DNA from 2 places in the Mesobacillus thioparans genome. Region 1 is predicted to be linked to the other one. Evidence: a T-box and tRNA genes for the amino acid it is inferred to sense, from the RefSeq annotation. Region 1 holds a T-box; the other holds one or more tRNA genes.
The links. A T-box is a leader RNA that pairs with one kind of tRNA and senses whether it is charged. The one in region 1 lies ahead of leuS (leucine--tRNA ligase), so its partner is inferred to be a tRNA-Leu.

Region 1 (10,926 bases):
GCATTTTTTCTCGATGAAAAATGCATATTTTACATTTAAAATAAGATATAATCATATTTTGAAAGATAAGGGGGTGAATGGGTTGAAATTTAAAATCTTCGGAATTGTGTTTTTGGCTGCTGGTTTGTTAACTGCCTGCAATGGCAATGGCGGAGAAGAATCGGCTGAACCTGAACAACAACAACAGCAAAACATCAAGGAATTGGTGAGTGATTACAGCACAGGCAAGATTAAGGGCCACAATGCTTCCATCACCTCACATGAGCTGACGATTGCGGACAGTGAAGGGGACAAGCAAGTCTATGACATTTCGAAAGAAGACTTCTTCGTCTCAATCGCACCTTATGAAAATCAGACCCATCCTTGAACGAATCATAGCTTGACAGGTTGTCAAGGTGAATTGGTTGAAAAAGAGTTTGATGTATATATTGAGGATGAGGACGGAAACGTGATCGTTGACGAAAAGATGAAGTCCCAGCAGAATGGATTCATCGATTTATGGCTTCCACGTGATAACAAGTTCAAAACAAGGATTGAATCTGAAGGTAAAAGTGTTGAATCTCAAATATCCACTTTTGAGAATGACCAGACCTGCATCACGACCATGCAGTTAATGTAGGCGAAAGCACCTGTTTTGTTTCAGGTGCTTTTTTCATGTTGTATATTATTTTCAGAAAAATATGATAAAATCAAAAGAAAAACCAGGTGGCGGATTATGAATACGAAGCTTCTGCATATTCCAGCAGACATTATTGAGACGATTGTCGAGAATGCGTTTGAATGGCTTGTGGTCGTAGATCGGGAAGGAAGGATCATTTATATTAACCATAATTATTGTGAATTCCTTGAAGTCAACCGTGAAGAAACGATAGGCAGGCATGTGACTCAAGTCATCGAGAATACCAGGATGCATATTGTGGCCCAGACCGGCAAGGAAGAACTGGCAGACCTGCAGTACATCAAAGGCAATTACATGATTGCCAACAGGGTCCCGATCATAAAAAATGGAGAGGTTATAGCTGCATTTGGGACCGTGTTTTTCAGGGATACTCAGGAATGGATGAAAATGGACAGCCATGTGAAAAGCCTGCTCACAAGGATGCAGCCATACATCCAGAAAATTGATTCTGGCGTGAAATATACGCTTGATGACATTCTTGGCGAATCTCAGCAAATTGTCAGTTTAAAAGATAAAGTGAAAATGGTGTCAAACAGCGATATTTCGATTTTGATCAGGGGAGAGAGCGGAACAGGTAAAGAACTGTTCGCCCACAGTATCCACCAGTTAAGCAGCCGAAGCCAGAAGCCTTTCATCAAGGTGAACTGCGGCGCCATCCCCGAAAACCTTCTGGAATCCGAGTTGTTTGGCTATGAAGAAGGAGCGTTTACAGGCGCGAAAAAGGGAGGAAAGAAGGGGAAATTCCAGCTGGCCAATGGCGGCACCCTCTTCCTGGATGAGATTGGGGACATGCCGTTAAGCATGCAGGTTAAACTGTTGCGCGCCTTGCAGGATGGGGAAATTGAGCCGATTGGTTCAACGAAATCGATTTCGGTTGATGTACGGATAATTGCTGCCACCAACAGGCCGCTAGAGAACATGATTGAGGAAAAGCGGTTCAGGGAGGATCTGTTTTACCGGATCAATGTCGTACCGTTCAGTGTCCCTCCATTAAGGGAGCGAGCTGAAGACTTGAAGCTCCTGATCGCCTATTTTATCGACAAGGTCACGAACCGGTTAGGCAAGCGGATTGCAGGGATGGAAAGGAATGTGATGGAAATTCTGAAATCCTACAGCTGGCCGGGGAATATCCGCGAATTGCAAAATGTCATCGAAGCTGCGGTCCATTTGACAAAGGGAGAACAAATCACCATGGATTCCCTGCCGGATTACCTGCAAACACAGACTGCCATATATCGTTTCAACAATAAGAAGCTTAAGGATATTGTTGAAGAAACAGAAAAATGGGTACTGAAGCAAAGTCTTGAAAGGAATCATGACGACAAAGTCCTGGTGGGAAGGGAACTGGGAATCAGCAAGTCCACACTGTATGAAAAGCTTAATAAATACGGTCTCTTGTAGTCCGGAAATTCGGAATGCTGTCCGAGTTTCCGGACTTCCTTGTTTTCTAGCAAAATTAAGGTGGGTTTTCACTGTATGAATGTTATTAATCAACAGGAGAAGGACAGGTTAAAAAAGCAAATCTCTATTAAGGAAGATGAATAGAAGATTAATAGAGTCCGGAAATCCGGAAATAAATGACTGAAAATTATAAAAAATAACGGTCCCGTCCGCAATGAAAAGTTGGCACGATAGTTGCAATAAGATAAGACAGCAATTTTATTCAATCTTTTTGTAAGCGTTATCAATTCGAAGGACAGGGAGGGCAGTTTGCGGTTGTTTTCATTTAAAAAATACAAGGGGGAAAAAGTATGCTGAGTATGATTGGATTGATTGGCGGTTTGGCTTTATTGATTTATCTGACGATGAGGGGCATGAACCTTCTGATTGTCGGGCCGATTTCGGCGTTGTTCGTTGCTGTGTTGAGCGGGATGCCACTGTTTCCGCAGCTGGCTGAAGAAGGCGCGGCCAACTTTGTTGGGAACTATATGACTGGGTTTTCGGGATTCGTTACTGCATGGTACATGATGTTCCTGCTCGGGGCGATTTTTGGAAAAGTAATGGAGGACAGTGGCGCGGCTGACAGTGTGTCCGAATTCATTGTCGATAAGCTGGGCATGAAGTATGCTGTGCTAGCCATTGTCGCTGCCTGTGCCGTATTGACATATGGCGGAGTCAGCTTGTTTGTCGTAGCATTTTCTGTTTATCCAATGGCTTTAAGCTTGTTCAGGCAGGCAAATCTGCCAAGGCGTTTCATTCCAGCTGCATTGGCCTTCGGGTCGGTTACCTTCACGATGACGTCTGCCGGTTCTCCGGAGATCCAGAACTGGATCCCGATTGAATTCCTTAATACTTCTCCGCTTGCAGGCTGGGAGGTAAGCGCCATCGTTGCCGTCTTCATGATGATTTTTGGTTACTGGTGGCTGAAACGAATGATCACAAAGGCCGTCGCAAAGGGGGAGAAATTTGAAGCGCGAAAGACAGACCCGACGATGGAGAAACGCGAGCTGCCACATCCTTTAATGGGGCTGATTCCTTTGGTTGTGGTATTGGTGATTTCCTTCGTTTTCCATGATTCATTGAAACAATCAGCGCTGATCATCGCTTTGCTGGGTGGCGTTGTATCTGCCTACTTATTGAATCGTAAGTACTTCAAAAATTTCTGGGAAGCACTTTCAGAAGGAACGATGGGTGCCTTGATTGCAATCGGCAACACGGCTGCAGTCGTCGGATTCGGCGGTGTGGCGAAGGCAGTGCCGGCCTTCCAGACAGCGGTTGATGCGATGACGAATATCCCGGGAAGCCCGTTGATCGGGGCGGCGATTGCCGTCAGTGTTATTGCCGGGATGACTGGTTCAGCTTCAGGAGGCCAGGCAATTGCGCTTCCATTGCTCGCACCTCATTACATGGATATGGGCGTCAATCCGGAAGCCCTCCACAGGGTAGCAGCCATTTCCTCCGGTGCACTTGATTCCCTGCCGCATAATGGTTATGTGGTCACGACTGTCCGGGCCATCTGCGGCGAGTCCCATCAGGATGCATACAATCCAGTCGCAGCCGTGACTGTCATTGTGCCGCTGATTGGCGTGGCCATCGCGATTGTTCTGTTCTCTCTAGGATTAGGTATTTAAGGAAGGCTGTTTTCGTAAAGATTGTTGTTAAAATCCTAAAGCCGATTTTAACGTGATAATAGCCATTGTGTAGGTCGGTACTAAGTTTGCAAGCTCTTTTCTCATAATAGTCGTGAATTGTGTGAACAATCTTAACTAATTCAACCCTATTTTGTAGCATACAGCAACAAAGTTTTAGAAAAGAGCCTTAAGGAAAGGAGTTTCCCGATGGTAAAAGATAAAGTAATCCTGATTACCGGTGCCGCCCAGGGAATCGGATTTGAGATCGCACGTGGTTTTGCTCAGCAGGGCGCGAAGGTATTTTTAACGGATTTACAGGAAGAAGCTGTGGGAAAAGCAGCTGCCAGCCTGCGTGAAACTGGATATGAAGCAGCGGGTTTAAAATGTGATGTCACGAGCGAAAAAGACATTGAACAGGCAGTTGAGAATTGCGTTAGGCACTTTGGGCGTGTCGATGTTCTCATCAACAATGCCGGACTGCAATATGTTTCCCTGATCGAAGACTTTCCTACTGAAAAATTCGAACTGTTGATCAAGGTGATGCTGACAGCTCCGTTTGTAGCCCTGAAGCATGTGCTGCCAGTCATGAAAGAGCAAGGTTCTGGCCGGGTGATCAACATGGCGTCCATCAATGGGCTAGTTGGTTTTGCCGGTAAAGCAGCTTATAACAGTGCCAAGCACGGAGTCATTGGTTTGACGAAGGTAGCTGCACTCGAAGCGGCTGAGTATGGCATCACAGTGAACGCAGTCTGCCCCGGGTATGTCGACACACCGCTTGTGCGGAATCAGCTTTCAAGCCTTGCAGAAACAAGGAATGTCCCGCTTGAAAAAGTGCTTGAAGAAGTCATTTTCCCGCTCGTGCCGCAAAAGCGGCTGCTGGCTGTCGAAGAAATCGCCAGCTATGTGATGTTCCTCGCCAGTGATGCAGCAAAAGGAATCACTGGCCAGGCTGCTGTCATCGACGGAGGGTATACGATACAATAATCAAAATAAGCTGGCCACCTTTTCGGTTGCCAGCTTATTTTGAATTAATATGATCTATTCCCTAATTTTTTGCCTGGTCTATGTATTTATGGAGTATCATTTCGACGTTCTCGATATGGCTGAGCATCACACGCCTTGCTTCTTCTGCATCCTGGTCCTTAATCGCTTCGTAAATAGCATGATGTTCCTCATAGAGGCGATCTGTTGTAGTTTGTTTCGAGTAGAGCCAGAGCCTTCGTGTTTCCTTCATCGTTTCTCCCATCAGTCCTGAAACATGGTTCATCAGGCTGATCAACAATGGATTATGCGAGCTTTCAGCAATGGCCATATGAAATTGTAAGTCTGCCTTTTCACCAAGCTCCTCATCACCACTCGCACTCTTCATTTCCTCGAGCGCTTCCTTTATTGTCTGCAGCTGGTGTTCTGTCCGTTTCTTTGCAGCGGAAAAGACGGTACCGGCCTCAAGAATTTTCCTTACTTCCAACAGATGAGCTGTATCCTGTGCATTCATCAGGATGGCTGTCGATAAAGGGAAACTGATTTGCTCAGACTCGAACTGTTTCACATATGTTCCTTCGCCCTGCCTGATTTCGATGAGCCCTATCGCTCTCAAAGCTGTCAATGCTTCCCTGATGGCAGAACGGCCCACCTGGAAGTTCTCCGCCAGCTGCTGGACAGAATCCAATTTATCCCCTGGCTGCAATTCACCAGAACTGATCATCGTGTGGATTGCTTCTGCGACTTCTTCATATATCTTCTTAGGTTTTATTTTATTGTATTGCAAGGTATATCCTCCAAAGTTCGTTCTCTTGACTCTCATTATACAGTTTTATCCCATATCAATAATAATTTTTATTGGTAAGTAACGGGAAATTTCATTCATTATGCGGTACTTTACCTTAACAATATTTTACTAAATGTAAATATATATTGAAATTGCCCTAATGAACATTCTATAATTTGAGGTATGGTCATCTGATGACCATACCACTATTTTGTAAGCGATTCCTAATCGACTTTTTCAGGGGGATTGTTTTCGGTGAAAAAATAATATATCCGCAAAACAGCTCGCTTCACAAAAATGATTATTTCCGCTAATTTGCATTGATTGTTGTTTTCAAATTCTTATGTTCATGTCAGTCTTCGGCATTCTTCCATCGGCTCTGCTACGGTCGTAAAGAAACCAGAAGCTGAATCTTTCTTTTATCTGCGAGAACAGCAAAATTTTCAAGAACTGATGAATGGCTTTATTTAACTTTACGGAGGGGGAACACTCATGCTTACAAATACGGTCAAAGAAAAAATCGTTTCAATCGTAACTGCTGCCAATTTTGATGATTCCAAAACGGGGCGGCTTGTCTATTCATATGATGCTACACCTAATTTTCAATCAATGCCGGACGCGGTTGTAAGTCCACGCAACAAACAGGAAGTATCGCAGATTGTGAAAATATGCAACGAGAACCAAATCCCGATTGTCCCTCGCGGATCAGGAACGAATCTTTGTGCAGGCACTTGTCCGACAGAAGGCGGAATCGTGCTTCTTTTCAAACATATGAACAAAATCCTTGAGGTGGACGAAGAGAATCTTACCGTCACTGTGCAGCCAGGGGTTGTAACGCTTGATATGATCCGTGCCGTCGAACCCAAAGGCCTATTTTACCCACCAGATCCAAGCTCTATGAAAATATCAACCATCGGCGGCAATATCAATGAGAATTCTGGCGGCCTCCGCGGGTTGAAGTATGGGGTGACAAGGGATTACGTAATTGGGCTTGAGGCTGTGCTCCCAAACGGGGACATCATCACCACAGGAGGGAAATTGGCGAAGGATGTTGCCGGATATGATTTTACCAGGCTGTTGGTTGGTTCCGAGGGAACATTGGCCGTCATAACCGAAGCAACACTTAAACTGATTCCTATGCCTGAGACAAAACAAACCATGCTGGCTTTGTACCAAGATATAGAAGCTGCAGCTAAATCAGTTTCCAAGATTATCGCCAGCAAAATCATCCCGGCTACGCTGGAATTCCTGGATCAGCCGACTTTGAGAGTAGTAGAGGATTTTGCCAAGATCGGGCTGCCGACAGATGTCAAAGCAGTGTTATTGATTGAACAGGATGGTCCTAGAGAAGTGGTCGAGCGTGACATGGCGAGGATTGCCGAAGTTTGTAAAGAAGAAAAGGCTGTATCTGTGCAGCTTGCACAAACTGAAGCTGAGGCTGAAGCACTGAGGACTGCGCGCCGAAGTGCGTTGTCAGCACTTGCGAGATTAGCACCGACGACCATTTTGGAGGATGCGACTGTACCAAGGTCAGAGATTGCGAGAATGGTTAATGCCATCAATGAAATTGCTGAAAAGTATGACTTGAATATCTGCACTTTTGGCCATGCGGGAGATGGAAACCTTCACCCTACATGTGCTACAGATTCACGGAACCATGATGAAATGGAAAGAGTCGAGAAGGCATTTGCGGAAATCTTTGAAAAGGCGATTGAATTCGGCGGGACGATTACGGGTGAACACGGCGTTGGCGTCATGAAGGCACCTTACCTGGAGTTGAAATTAGGAGCAGCAGGAATTGCGGCTATGAAGGCAGTGAAAACGGCTCTCGACCCTAACAATATCATGAATCCTGGCAAGGTATTCGCGAAGGACAGCAGGAAACGGGTGGTGGTTTAACAATGACAACAATTCAAGAACAGCAGAGAATCCAGACAGAATTCCAGGAAAAGATGAACCACGACGAACTATTGAACTGCATGCGCTGCGGGTTCTGTCTGCCAACATGTCCGACCTATATCGAATCGGGCTATCAGGAATCACATTCACCACGCGGGCGGATCGCTTTAATGAAGGCCGTCGTCGATGGGGTCATCGAACCGGATGAGGATTTTGAACGGTCACTTGACCTTTGCCTTGGCTGCCGTGCGTGTGAACCGGTCTGCCCATCAGGGGTGAACTATGGCCATCTTCTCGAAGATGCCCGTGATATTGTCAATCAAAACAAGAAGTTTTCAATGCCGGTAAAAGTGGTCAGAAATGCTGTCTTCAAAGGTCTATTCCCGCATCAGGAGCGGATGAGGGGACTGACTGGACTGATTGGCTTCTATCAACGTTCCGGCCTGCAGAAAGTGGCGCGTGGAACAGGTGTGATGAAGCTGTTCCCTGAGTCGCTCGCAACGATGGAAAAGGTTCTTCCGCATGTGCCGACAATGAAGGAAATGAAAAATCGTCCTGAGCACCTTGAAGCAATTGGCACGAAGACGCATAAGGTCGCATTTTTCAGCGGCTGCCTGATGGATACGATGTTCCTGGAAACAAACAATGCAACGATGAAGCTCTTGCAGCTTGCAGGCTGTGAAATTGTCATTCCGAAGGACCAGGCCTGCTGCGGAGCGCTTCATGGACATAGTGGTGAAAAGGAAGGTGCGAAGGAGCTTGCCCGCCGCAATATTAAAGCCTTCGAGGACACAGGGGTCGATTTCATCATCACCAATGCAGGGGGCTGCGGTGCCTTCCTTGTTGACTATGACCACTTGCTTAAGGATGATCCGGAATGGAAGGAAAGAGCCCAGGCATTTGCCGATAAAATCATGGATATCTCCCAAATCCTGGTCGAAGTAAGCTTCCATGAAAAAGTGGACTTGAAGCTCCCGCATCAAATCATTACGTACCAGGATTCATGCCATCTTCGCAATGTCATGAAAACAGCTTCAGCACCGAGGACATTGCTGCAGTCCATCAAGGGAATTCAATACCAGGAAATGCAGAATGCTGACCGTTGCTGTGGTTCAGCAGGCATATACAATATCGTCGAGAGTGAAATGTCCATGCAGCTCCTCGATTCCAAAATGGTAGAGGCAAAGGCCACCCATGCAACAACGATTGTAACCGCAAATCCAGGCTGCCTTCTTCAAATGAAGCTCGGGGTTGAGCGTGAAGGACTCTCTGGCAAAATGAGAGGCGTCCATATTGTTGATTTGCTTTTAGAGGCCGCAGAAACGGAAAAGTAAACACCTAGAACCCATCTGAATCTGCAGATGGGTCTTTTAAGTCCACGCCCTTTATGTAAAAGGCTGCACCAAAAGGCATTACAAGCATATACTACTCACTATCATCAAAAATTCTATCCCCGCTTGCATATGCGAGGGAATTTTATTACAATAACTCTATATTGATAACGAAAGACTTCGACAAGGAGTAGTAGTGGTGCAAAACCTGTGCAAGAGAGCTGGCGGCCGGTGCAAGCCAGACAGGATCCATCACGAACTCGCCTTTGAGTCGCATACGTGAACACAAAAGTAGCGTTTGCCGTTTTCCGCGTTAAGGATGAATGAAGCGAGTGTTACACACTAATTTGGGTGGTACCGCGGGAGATCATACATAACCTCTCGTCCCTTTTACAGGGGCGGGAGTTTTTTATTTGCATAAATTCAACCGCTAAAATAAATCGAAACCAAACAGGAGGACATTGACGATGAGTTTCAACCATCAGGAAATCGAGAAAAAATGGCAAGCTTATTGGGAACAGAACAAAACATTCAAAACAACTGAAGATAAAGGGAAAGAGAAGTTTTACGCTCTTGATATGTTCCCTTATCCATCCGGAGCAGGTCTTCACGTTGGCCACCCGGAAGGATACACGGCGACAGATATCCTTTCCCGCTTGAAAAGGATGCAAGGCTTCAACGTCCTTCATCCAATGGGCTGGGATGCATTCGGTCTTCCGGCAGAGCAATACGCATTGGATACAGGAAATGACCCTGCAGAATTCACAGAGAAGAACATCAATACATTCCGCCGCCAGATCAAAGCATTAGGTTTTTCATACGACTGGGACCGGGAAGTCAACACGACGGATCCGGAATACTACAAGTGGACGCAATGGATTTTCCTTAAGCTATATGAAAAAGGCCTTGCCTACATTGACGAAGTAGCTGTTAACTGGTGTCCGGCACTTGGAACAGTTTTGGCGAACGAAGAAGTAATCGATGGAAAAAGTGAGCGCGGCGGACATCCGGTGGAACGCCGTCCGATGAGACAGTGGATGCTGAAGATCACTGCGTATGCAGACCGTCTTCTTGAGGACCTTGATTTGCTTGATTGGCCGGAAAGCCTGAAGGATATGCAGCGCAACTGGATCGGCCGTTCAGAGGGTGCTGAAGTCACATTCAACATCGAAGGACATGACGGAACGTTCACGGTTTTCACAACTCGTCCTGATACACTTTTCGGTGCAACTTATGCGGTGCTTGCACCAGAACATCAGCTTGTTGATTCAATCACGACAGCTGAACAGAAGGCTGCAGTCGAAAAATATATCGATGAAATCAAGAGCAAGAGTGACCTTGAGCGAACGGACCTTGCGAAGGACAAAACAGGCGTCTTCACCGGCGCTTACGCCATCAATCCGGCCAACGGCGAAAAAATGCCAATCTGGATTGCAGACTATGTCCTTGCTTCATATGGTACTGGTGCCATCATGGCAGTACCTGGCCATGACGAGCGTGACTATGAGTTTGCGAAAAAGTTTGATTTAGAGATCAAGGAAGTCGTAGCCGGCGGAAACATCGAAAAAGAAGCTTACACAGGCGACGGCGAACACGTTAACTCTGAATTCCTAAACGGCATGAACAAAGAAGAGGGCATCAGCAAGATGATCGCATGGCTTGAGGAAAAAGGCATTGGTACGAAGAAGGTCACTTACCGCCTTCGTGACTGGCTGTTCAGCCGCCAGCGCTACTGGGGTGAGCCAATTCCAATCATTCACTGGGAAGATGGCACAATGTCTGCTGTTCCTGAAGACCAGTTGCCTTTAGTTCTTCCTAAAACGACGGATATCAAGCCTTCTGGTACAGGCGAGTCTCCACTTGCCAATATTCATGACTGGGTGAATGTCGTGGATCCTGAAACAGGCAAAAAAGGCCGCAGGGAAACGAACACAATGCCACAATGGGGTGGCAGCTGCTGGTACTATCTGCGCTATATTGATCCGAAGAATGATCAGGCACTTGCAGATAAGGAAAAATTAAAGCAATGGCTGCCTGTTGATATTTATATCGGAGGCGCAGAGCACGCAGTACTTCACTTACTTTACGCTCGTTTCTGGCACAAGGTCCTTTATGATGTAGGCGTAGTCCACACGAAAGAGCCATTCCAGAAGCTTTTCAACCAGGGAATGATTCTTG
Region 2 (10,926 bases), on a different contig from region 1:
CATATTTCCAGTTTTTTGTTTTTATCCATGTCTCTGTACGTTTTCCTTCTTCCCATCTGCTAGTGGCCTGCTTCGCAATGATTCCCTCACCGTCATAAATGACCACCTTTTCCCATAAGCTATCCAGATTTTTCTCACTGCCGACAAGCTGTAAAAGAGACGGATGTTGAGGGCTGGGGGATTGAGGCAAACCAAGCTCATTGAATAGAGTGGTGAGCTGATCGCGCCTGTCCTGGTACCGATCACCCGCTAAACTTTTGCCTTTTATTTTAAGAAGGTCAAAAACCATCAGCCTGCAAGGATTTCTTGCTGATTCCATCTTGATTCTATCCTTGGACCTCATCCTCCCCCTGATCTGGAGGGCCCCGAAGTTCGCTTTGAACGGGTTTTCAAGTGAAACCAGTTCAGCGTCAAACGTCAGCGGTAGATATGGCACGAACTTCTCTTTATTAGCCAGCAGAAAGTCAGCGATTTCCGGGAACAAAGGCAGCAGCGCTTTCCCATTCCTGCTGGTCATTTCGATTTCATGATCCCATGTCAACAGTGCACGAAAGCCATCATATTTGACTTCATAATGCCATCCATCTCCCCGGGGCGTTTCAAATGCAAGTGTTGGGAGCATCGGTTTCAGCATTCTTCCCATCCTTTCCTCAGTCATATTTATATTGTCCCTATTTGACTGCAAACTAGTACGCTGGCAAATGTTTTTAGGGATGATTCATGAATTCTAAAGCAAATTAGTAATAAAACGATAAGGTGGAGAATGCTATGCATACAATTTGGAAAGGGAGCATCAGCTTTGGACTTGTCAATATCCCAATAAAGCTGCATGCTGCAACGGAAGATAAGGACATCAAGCTTCGGACACTTCATAAGGAATGCCACTCGCCAATTAAATACGAAAAAACATGTCCGGTTTGTGATAAAGAAGTGAGGAATGAAGACATTGTCAAAGCATATGAGTACACGAAAGGGAAGTTTGTCATCCTTGAAGAGGAAGATTTGGAAGCACTGAGGAAAGAAAACGAGGACAAGGCCGTCGAAATTATTGATTTTGTAAAAATGTCCGAGATCGATCCGATTTACTATCAGCGAAGCTATTTCATCTCGCCTAATGAAAGCGGCGGAAAAGCTTATTCCTTGTTAAGGAAGGCACTTGAGGAATCCCAGAAGGTGGGCATTGCGAAAATCATGATCCGCGCTAAGGAGCAGCTGGCTGTAATCAGGGTATATGATAACACACTGGTCATGGAAACGATTCATTTCCCCGATGAAGTCAGAAAAACCGTTGATGTACCAAACGTCCCTGCAGATGACAAGGTGACCGAAAAAGAACTGGAAACGGCCATCATGCTCATTGATCAGCTGACCACCGAATTTGAACCGGATAAATATAAAGACGATTATCGGACAGCCTTATTAGAATTGATCGAAGCGAAGCGCACCGGCAAAGAGCTGGTTACACCAACAGAAAAAGAGCCAGTCTCCAATGTGACAGATCTTATGGCAGCGTTGCAGGCTTCTATTGACCGCACGAAGCCTGAGAAAAAGAAAGAACCTGCAGCTCCAAAGAAAAAGAAGACAGCCGCTAAACCAAAGGCTAAGGAAAAGAAACAAGCCTGACACCAAGCATGATTACCAATTGATCATTTAAACCGGCCTCCTTTTATGTGGCCGGTTTTTAACATAAAAAACACTTTGAAAAAGGAGAATCCCCGTTTAAGGAAGAATAAAACTATTAAGAAAGAGGGGGTATTCAGATGAAGAAGGTACTTGTCCTGGGAGGAACCCAGTATTTTGGCAAAAAATTGGTCCGGAAACTGGTCGATCAAGGTGATGAGGTTACCATTGCTACAAGAGGCACAAAAGCCGATCCATTTGGTGATAAAGTGAACCGGATCGTGATCGATCGGGAGAAGAAAGAGACGCTGGCAAAAGCCTTGAAAGGGAAAGAATTCGACCTGGTCTATGACCAATCATGTTTTTCTCCATGGGAAGCCAGGGATACAACAGAATTATTAAATGGAAAGGTGGGCCGATACATTTTCACTTCGACACAGGCTGTCTATGAATTCGGTACACTCCATAAGGAAGAGGACTTCAATGCACATACATATTCAATCATGTACAAAGGCCGCAGGGAGTATCCTGGTTATGAGGGCTACAAAGAGGCGAAGCGTGCCTCTGAAGCAGTTTTCCACCAGCTTGGACAATTTGAAACCGTCTCTTCACGGTTCCCGATTGTCGTTTCTGCAGACGATTACACGGAGCGATTGAAATTCCATGTTGATAAAGTACTTTCAGGTGAATCAATTGGTATACCAAAACCAGGGATGCGCTACAGTTTTATCGAGGCAGAGGAAGCGGCTGATTTTCTGATGGAAATCGGTAAGTCAGACTATACGGGTCCAATCAATCCGGGATCGGCAGGAGACATCAGTCTGCAGGAACTGGTTGATAAAATCGAGTTGCTGACAGGAAAAAAAGCAATCATTGAAGAAAATCCACATTCAGGCAGTATGTCGCCATATGCTTTGCCTGGTTCATGGTCGATTGACACGTCACTGGCAGAAGGACTGGGTTACAGATTTACGGACCTTCATAGTCTTCTGGATATGTTAATCAAGCATTATTTAAAAGCGTATGGTAAGATAAGCGAATGAAAACTGACGAATAGGGAAAGGAGAGAAACATGGCTGTTAAAATCACCCCGACGGGAGAGCAATTGATTCTTAAGCAAATAGCCAGTCTCGAGCAGGAATTAAAGCAAGTTCGCATCGAAAAGAATATTGCTTTCAATGCTTGCGGTGATGATAAACTGGCCAATCCCAATTTCCATAAGTTAGAGCAAGATGAGCAGATACTGGTGGACCGCCTGCACGAAGTTCAACAAATATACAAATCTGCAGAGTTCATTAACATCAGCGAGAGAAATACAGAAGTGGTTGAAATCGGATCAATTGTTAAGTGTTTGTTCGAGTATCAAGATGATCCAGAAGAAGAAACCTATGAAATCGTCGGATATGGCGAATCAAATATCGATGAAAATAAAATTTATTATGATGCTCCCGTCGCCAAGAAATTGATCGGCTTAAAACCGGGTGAGGAAACGATTCTCTCCGTTCCATCTGGCCAAATCAAATGCTGTGTTTTAGGGCTTTATCGCACCTGGGATGAAGCATCAAAATAAACCAATCCTTTTGCTCTTCGCAAAATTTGAATCTATAGAAACATCCCGGATTTTATTTAGTCCGGGATTTTTTAATGAGGATTGATTTGTTTTTTACGATTAGCCTGTTTCACTATAAAGATATGTTTCATGGTGAATTATTGAAGGTTATTCACTGGCGGCTGTCTAATTATATATAAAAGGACAGATAAGATGAGTTGAAATTGGACATAGGGGGGCTGACAGATGGAAAAGAAAAATAAATGGAAACTCATGATTTTACCTGCCAGTCTGTTCTTGCTGGCTTTCGGATTGTATGCGGGTTATTCAATGTGGGAAAGTGGGAGCGGCAATCCTATTATGAACAGCAGCAATACAAGCGATCAGGGAAAGGGACAGACTGTTGCGGTATTCCAGGATAACACAGATAACACTGGCTACTCATCTGTCGGAGTGTTTATTTCTGATTTTCATAAAAAGTATAATGATAACCTTGGCTGGGGTAGGATTGACAAAGTGGACTGGGAAGAACAAAGGAAGATCGCTGGGGAAATCATATCAGTTATGTCCACGGTAGAAACTGAAAATGCCTCACTTCAATCTGATTTTGAATCCATCGCCAACTATTCAAAAACAATCAAGGACGGCAGTAAAGATAAAAAGGTTTTGCTTCAGCTTCACCGTTTCTTTCATGACCTTGATATTGAGGTCAATGAGTATAACGACACGAATGATTATTTTAATGTAACCAAGTACAAAGGTTAAACCGATTCATAGAGGGTAACATAACAGGGGTAAGCAGTAGGGAGGAGTGTGTTCGCCCATGAAAGTTGTTGTCGTTTCCGACACTCATATGCCTAAGAAGGCGAAGCAGCTGCCGATGATCCTGAAGCGTGACCTGGAAGATTGTGATTACATCATCCATGCCGGAGACTGGCAGACAGTCGAACTTTATCATCAGCTGCAACAGTATGCACCAATCATTGGGGTGACCGGCAATGTAGATGGTCCTGAACTTAAAAGCCTTCTTAATTTAAAAGAAGTATTCCTCGCAGGGGATTTTCGCATCGGGATTGTCCATGGTTACGGCACAGGGAAAACGACTGAAAAAAGGGCAATAGATGCTTTTGCCGATGATCCCGTTGATTGCATCATCTATGGTCATTCACATATTCCCGTCTTAAAAGAAAATAACGGAGTAGTCATCTTCAATCCGGGTTCTCCAACAGATAAAAGAAGACAGAAGGAATTTTCCTATGGTATCCTGACAATTGGGGAAAGAATCGAAGGAAAGCATATCTTTTTCAAAGATCCGCAATAAAATTTACATAAGGATGGAGTGTTATTCTTCTTGAAAACATTTGATGTGAAATTTCATGCAGAAGACCAGGTTGAAACAATGAAGGTCCAAAAATTGAGCAGCGAGGATTACGAACAAGCGACCGAGGGGGGCACGCGCCATCTATTCGACTTGGACACAAATATAGGATTTTTTGTTTTTTTTGATGCAGAGGATAAGGATGGAAAGGAATACTATCTAATGCTTCAATATGAGGAGAACAGCGAAGAACCCTCCAATTGCTACGGGTTCGCCCTTAAGGATTTCTACGAATTTTCGGCATTGTACCTGAATGACCTGGAATTCACCGAAGAACTGAACGAAGAAGAGGGAGAACTTGGCCCTGTTCAGCATCTTGCCCATCTTCTTTTTCATATCGTCGAGGAAGGCAAGTCAGTAGAGGTGTAAAAATAATTAAAACAAAGAGCAGGGTGCTCCTGCTCTTCGTTTCGTTTATTCCTGTTCGTTTTCTTCATCAGCTTGCACCTGCTGTTCGCAATATGCTTTGACCAACTCTGTTTCATCATCTTCAAGTTCAAAATCGAGAACCTTCTCAGTTCCCCGTTCAATGAAGTAGCTTTGGAGAATTCGGCTGTTGTTCTCTTCCACAAGGAACAGCACCTTTAAAAGCAGCCCTTTATCTGAAAAAAGCTCATCGTCTTCATCCACCTCAATATTTAAAAAATACTCATATCTGTCCCCTGTCAGAAGACCAAATGGATCTTCAAGGAGTTCAACGGTATGTCCGGTAATCTTCATGCATGTCTCATCCTTTTGATTTTGTCCTTTCTATTATATATCGAAATACCCTTAAAGAATCAAGGAATATACCGAAAAACTCCCATTACAGCCAAGATCAGATGAATAACTTCAGCCCCTGGTAACCAAAATACAGCGCAAATCCAATCAGGGAAATCCCTGAAATGAGAGAAATTAAAGTCAGCAGCCGTGTAGTGAGGAGATTACGGAAGCTGCTCGAAATTGCGGCCATCACAATATCCCAAAGGATAAGTCCCAGGATGATGCCAAAACTGTAAAGTACAAGTTCGCCAGTTCCATAAGAGGAAGCAGTTTTGGCCAGGACAGAGCCGTAAATTCCTAACCAGAATAAAATGGTCAGCGGATTTGAGATAGACATAAAGAACCCGGAGATAAAAGACTTCAGACCTGAGTCTCCCTCTCTGCGATCCATCATGATTTTCCCTGAATTGAAAATCGTCTCGATGCCTGTATACAGCAGGACAAAAAATCCGAACAGCCAGAGGAAGGACTGCATGAATGGAGTTTCGAGATACTTTACAACCCCAAGATAGACAGTAAGCATATAAATAATATCAGCCGTCAAAGCACCCAGGCCAAGAAGCCAGGCCTGTACAAAGCCGCTCTTGATGCCTTTGTCCATCTGTGCGGCATTGACAGGTCCAATAGGCGCTGCGAGTGACAGGCCAAGGAATATGTAACCCAAAAAGACATTCAATTTTAAGAAACCCCCAAACCTCGATGTGCTTGTACTATTTCTATTCAGCCGGCAGAGAGTGTACAACCTTTATTTAGAAAAATAAAATAAAATTTTGCCTGTTCAAATAAAAAAAGGGGGAAATGAATATACTATTTATTGTTGTTCAGGAACAACTGATGTGTCACTTTTGGTAAAAATAAGAAAGTGTGGTAAAATGGAATAGATATCAACTTTCGGACCATTCATTTATTATAAAAAGGTTCAATTGCCGGCTTTTTATAATAAATGAATTTTTTTATCAATCGACGGATGATAAGGTCTTTCTCAAATCTTAGCAGCCAGATTATTCGAAGGATTCCGAATCCTGGAAACATGCTGAAGGAGATGGATCAAAGAGAGAAGACCGGACTAATACGATAGGAGCGTGAGGAATTTGGCATTTGGAAGAAAACCGCCTGAAGAAATCGTCACTGCAGAAACGAAAATATGGGTATGTACTTCTGATGATTGCAATTGCTGGGTTCGTGACAACTTTAAAAGCAGCAATGTCCCCGCTTGCCCGATTTGCAAAAGTGATATGGAGGAAACGACCAAGGTACTTGAAGTGGTCAACAACCATAGTCAAAATCTAATCGGTTAAAAAATGGTGCAAACAGCCTGGATGAGAATCCAGGCTGTTATTTATTTTGGAAGTTAGTATATTCGAAAAAAAGCTAAGAACTGAGACCAAGGTGCCAGGAAAACGCCTTTATTTTGACAGGTTTGCAGAGAGAGAAGCTAAAGCTGTCAAGAAAGCCCCTGTAATTTGACAGGTTTGCAGCAAGTGAAACAAAAGCTGTTAAAAACCCTCCTGCATTGGGGTCGGCCAATGCCGTATCAAATTCCACACAATCCAGCTTTATTCAAAACTGGTTAAAGGCACAAAAAAAGTGCCCTGTTAAAAGGCACCTTTTCTGTATGCGGATGAGAGGACTTGAACCTCCACGGTGTTGCCACCACTAGAACCTGAATCTAGCGCGTCTGCCGATTCCGCCACACCCGCGAATTAGTTATAAAAGAATTATATCATAAAAATGATGGATTTCAATTTAAATTTTTAGGAAACCTGGTACAAGTTGTATTATTTTACAATCTCCCCACATAAAATTTACAAAATTTCTGTGTGCTGGAGGACGATAAGTTGAGCATCAGTTTGCTTGCAAGCTTTATTTTTTTGGGACTGACCCTTGCTGCGCCCATTGGGCCGGTCAATTCAGCCAGGCTGGATAAGGGGATCAAGAATGGGTTCTGGCATGCGTGGATTGTCGGTACTGGCTCGATGATGGCTGATGCTATTTTTATGGTTCTCATCTATCTTGGCCTTGTGAATTTTTTGGACATGCCAATTATTCAAATTTTTTTGTGGCTTTTCGGCGGTTTCGTGCTCATTTATTCAGGCATTGAAGGCATGGTGAGGGCAAAGGACATCCATCTTGCCTTTAGCAGGGGGAGAGAGTCTTTGTTTAAATGTTTTCTCACGGGATTCCTCATGTCGATCAGCAGTCCTTTATCCATACTTTTTTGGCTGGGTATTTATGGATCTGTACTGGCAAAGACGGCAAGTAATTATGGCCGTACTGACTTATTGATATACAGCAGCATGATTTTCATTGGACTAGCACTGTGGGATGTATTTGTGGCAGCCATTACAACCGGATTCAGGCGATTTTTGAACTATCACAGCTTAAGGATGATTTCAATATTATCAGGACTTTCATTATTCGGGTTTGGCTTATACTTTGCTTACCAGGGCATTAAAGCTTTATTTTAATAAAATAATATGCTTAAAACCTCTTTTAAAAGAGGTTTTTTTTTCGGAAACATTCAAAACCAGTCATTTTATGAGTGCGTTTGAATAATTTTGATTGGTTTTGAAAGAAAATGATTGATTTTTGTAATCGATTACATTATGATAAATTTACGAAGCAAATTAGGAGGAATGGCTCATGTTAACGCCTGAGCGCCACCAGCTCATTTTACAATTAATCAAAGAAAAACCGATTGTCAAAATCCAAGATCTTGTTGATTTAACAGAAGCTTCTGAGTCCACCATCCGAAGGGACCTGACAGTACTTGAGGAAGGGAAATTCCTGAAGAGGGTGCATGGCGGTGCTGCAAGGCTGAAGGGGAAACTTCAGGAACCGAGCATGATCGAAAAATCTTCCAAAAACCTTCAGGAAAAAAGGCGAATCGCTCAATATGCTGCAAGTCTGGTAGAAGAAGGCGACAGCATTTATCTTGATGCAGGTTCGACGATTCAGGAAATGATCGCTTTCCTGCCTGCAAAGGATATCGTAGTTGTCACGAACGGATTGATGCATTTGCCGACATTGATGGAAAGGCAAATCGAAACATATGTCATCGGAGGCTATGCTAAGCCGAAAACAAATGCAGTGATTGGCCGAGGAGCATTGGCAAGTCTTGAACAATACCGTTTCGATAAATGCTTCCTCGGAGTCAATGGCATCCATCCTCATTCAGGGTTTACAACACCTGACCAGGAGGAAGCGATGATCAAATCCAAAGCGATTTCCTTATCGCGCGAAGCTTATGTGCTAGCGGATGACAGTAAATTCTCAGAAATCACTTTTGCTAAAATAGCCGATTTACATGAAGCGGCAGTTATCACGAATATTCTTGAAGAAGAGACCAAAGGACAATATACCAGCAAAACTTCCATAAAGGTTGTGACACCATGATCTATACACTGACACTGAATCCATCTGTGGATTATATCGTCGAAACAGGTGAGATTGTACTGGGAACTTTGAACAGGACTTCCCATGAAACAAAACTTCCAGGCGGAAAAGGCATCAATGTCTCAAGAGTCCTCCGCTCACTTGGGGTTGAAAGCAAGGCAACTGGTTTTCTAGGGGGCTTTACAGGCAAATACGTCGAAGAGTTCCTTAACAGGGAAGGCGTATATACAGGCTTTGTCAAAGTCGAGGAAGATACAAGGATCAATATCAAACTGAAGGCTGGAAAGGAAACTGAAATCAATGCACGGGGACCGGAAATTTCCTTTCTGGCAATCGGGTTATTGAAAGAACAAATGCAACAACTTGGAAAAGGAGATTTTCTGATCCTCGCTGGAAGCATCCCATCAAGCATGCCACAAACGATTTATCAGGATATCGTCCAGGTCTGCAAAGGAACAGGGGCAGAAGTGATCATTGATGCAGAAGGAGATTTGCTCAAAACCGTGCTGGGATATCAGCCTTTCCTGATAAAACCAAACCATCACGAATTGGGGCAGTTTTTCGACAGAGAGATATCAGGAGTGGCGGATGCCATTCAGTATGGAAAAAAACTCGTGGAGGCAGGAGCAAAAAATGTCATTGTTTCTCTTGCTGAAAAGGGTGCTGTCTATATCAATGAAACGGATGCCTTTCATGCGAGCGTTCCACAAGGGGAAGTGAAAAGCTCTGTGGGAGCCGGGGATTCGATGGTGGCAGGCTTCCTGGCACAGTATTTGAAAACCGGTGACACCAAAGAAGCATTCCGCTTCAGTGTGGCATCAGGCAGTGCAACTGCATTTTCAATCGGCCTTTGCACACCTGAAAAAATAGAGACACTTCTTCCAGAAGTAAAAATTCAAGATTACCAGTGAGGGGGAGAACAATGAGAATCACAGAATTGCTGACAAGAGAAACGATTCTTTTATCAATGGAGTCCAAATCAAAGCTCGATGCTGTCAATGAGCTTGTAGAAGTACTTGGAGCAGCGGGGAAAATCACGGATCGAGAGGTATTCACCGAAGCGATTTTAAATCGCGAAAAACAAAGCACGACTGGTGTTGGGGATGGGATTGCAATTCCCCACGCCAAAACACGAGTTGTAAAAAATGCTGCCATCGTTTTTGGACGCTCAGAGTCAGGAATCGACTATGACTCCCTTGATGGGCAGCCAGCGCATTTATTTTTCATGATTGCAGCCCCTGAAGGAGCGAATAACACGCATCTTGAAGCACTGGCACGGCTATCAACCATCTTAATGAAGGCGGATGCGCGTGAGAAGCTGATGGCTGCTAAGTCAGCAGATGAAGTCATTGAGGTCATCAACAGTTATGATCAGGAAGAAAAAGAAGAGGAATCTGTTGGGGGAAGTAGAAAATTCATCATCGCTGTTACGGCATGCCCAACGGGAATTGCCCACACATACATGGCAGCGGATTCGTTAAAAGCGAAAGCGGCTGAAATGGGCGTGGACATCAAGGTAGAAACGAACGGATCAGGAGGAGCGAAAAATATCCTCACGACAGAAGACATAGAAAAGGCTGAGGCTGTCATTATTGCTGCCGATACCAAGGTTGATATGGAAAGGTTCGCAGGCAAACCATTGATCGATGTACCGGTTGCCGACGGAATCCGCAGACCAAAAGACCTGATTGAACAAGCGGTTAAGAAGGATGCGCCACTTTACAAGTCGACAGGCAATGCGCCGACAGAAAAGAAAGAAAGCCGTGGCGGAATCTATAAGCATTTGATGAATGGCGTGTCAAATATGCTTCCTTTCGTTGTCGGAGGCGGTATCCTGATCGCAATCTCTTTCATGTTTGGCTATAATGCCTTCAATCCAGAGGATCCATCTTATCATCCAATTGCGAAAGCGCTGATGGATATCGGCGGAGGAGCTGGAGCATTTGGATTGCTGGTGCCGATTCTCGCTGGTTTCATCGCTTTAAGCATTGCTGACAGACCTGGATTTGCCCCTGGTATGGTTGGCGGCGTGCTTGCAGCAACTGGCGGCGGAGGCTTCCTTGGCGGTTTGGTCGCTGGATTCCTTGCAGGATATCTTGTACTTGGGCTTAAGAAATTATTCTCAAGTCTGCCAGCTTCACTGGAAGGGATAAAAACAATCCTCTTGTATCCATTGTTTGGTATTGCTTTAACAGGATTTATCATGTTATTCCTTGTTAAT

Region 2: it has a tRNA-Leu gene. The T-box ahead of leuS (leucine--tRNA ligase) is inferred to sense a tRNA for this amino acid. The anticodon was not compared.

What each region holds. Positions count from the first base shown of each region.
Region 1 covers NZ_CBCSFH010000009.1:133,117-144,042, reverse strand. The annotation lists gene ACNAZ4_RS15455 (CueP family metal-binding protein) at 83-619, shown strand; gene ACNAZ4_RS15450 (sigma-54 interaction domain-containing protein) at 716-2,080, shown strand; gene ACNAZ4_RS15445 (GntP family permease) at 2,431-3,750, shown strand; gene ACNAZ4_RS15440 (3-hydroxybutyrate dehydrogenase) at 3,958-4,734, shown strand; gene ACNAZ4_RS15435 (FadR/GntR family transcriptional regulator) at 4,796-5,518, opposite strand; gene glcD (glycolate oxidase subunit GlcD) at 6,011-7,417, shown strand; gene ACNAZ4_RS15425 ((Fe-S)-binding protein) at 7,420-8,751, shown strand; T-box leader at 8,920-9,140, shown strand; gene leuS (leucine--tRNA ligase) at 9,216-10,926, shown strand, end outside.
Region 2 covers NZ_CBCSFH010000011.1:131,694-142,619, reverse strand. The annotation lists gene ACNAZ4_RS17515 (DNA ligase D) at 1-631, opposite strand, end outside; gene ku (non-homologous end joining protein Ku) at 769-1,623, shown strand; gene ACNAZ4_RS17505 (NAD-dependent epimerase/dehydratase family protein) at 1,761-2,663, shown strand; gene ACNAZ4_RS17500 (GreA/GreB family elongation factor) at 2,693-3,190, shown strand; gene ACNAZ4_RS17495 (hypothetical protein) at 3,416-3,934, shown strand; gene ACNAZ4_RS17490 (metallophosphoesterase family protein) at 3,993-4,490, shown strand; gene ACNAZ4_RS17485 (cytosolic protein) at 4,521-4,916, shown strand; gene ACNAZ4_RS17480 (DUF6509 family protein) at 4,962-5,267, opposite strand; gene ACNAZ4_RS17475 (LysE family transporter) at 5,365-5,985, opposite strand; gene ACNAZ4_RS17470 (cold-shock protein) at 6,401-6,607, shown strand; tRNA gene ACNAZ4_RS17465 (tRNA-Leu) at 6,926-7,009, opposite strand; gene ACNAZ4_RS17460 (LysE family transporter) at 7,148-7,777, shown strand; gene ACNAZ4_RS17455 (DeoR/GlpR family DNA-binding transcription regulator) at 7,953-8,705, shown strand; gene pfkB (1-phosphofructokinase) at 8,702-9,616, shown strand; gene ACNAZ4_RS17445 (PTS fructose transporter subunit IIABC) at 9,628-10,926, shown strand, end outside.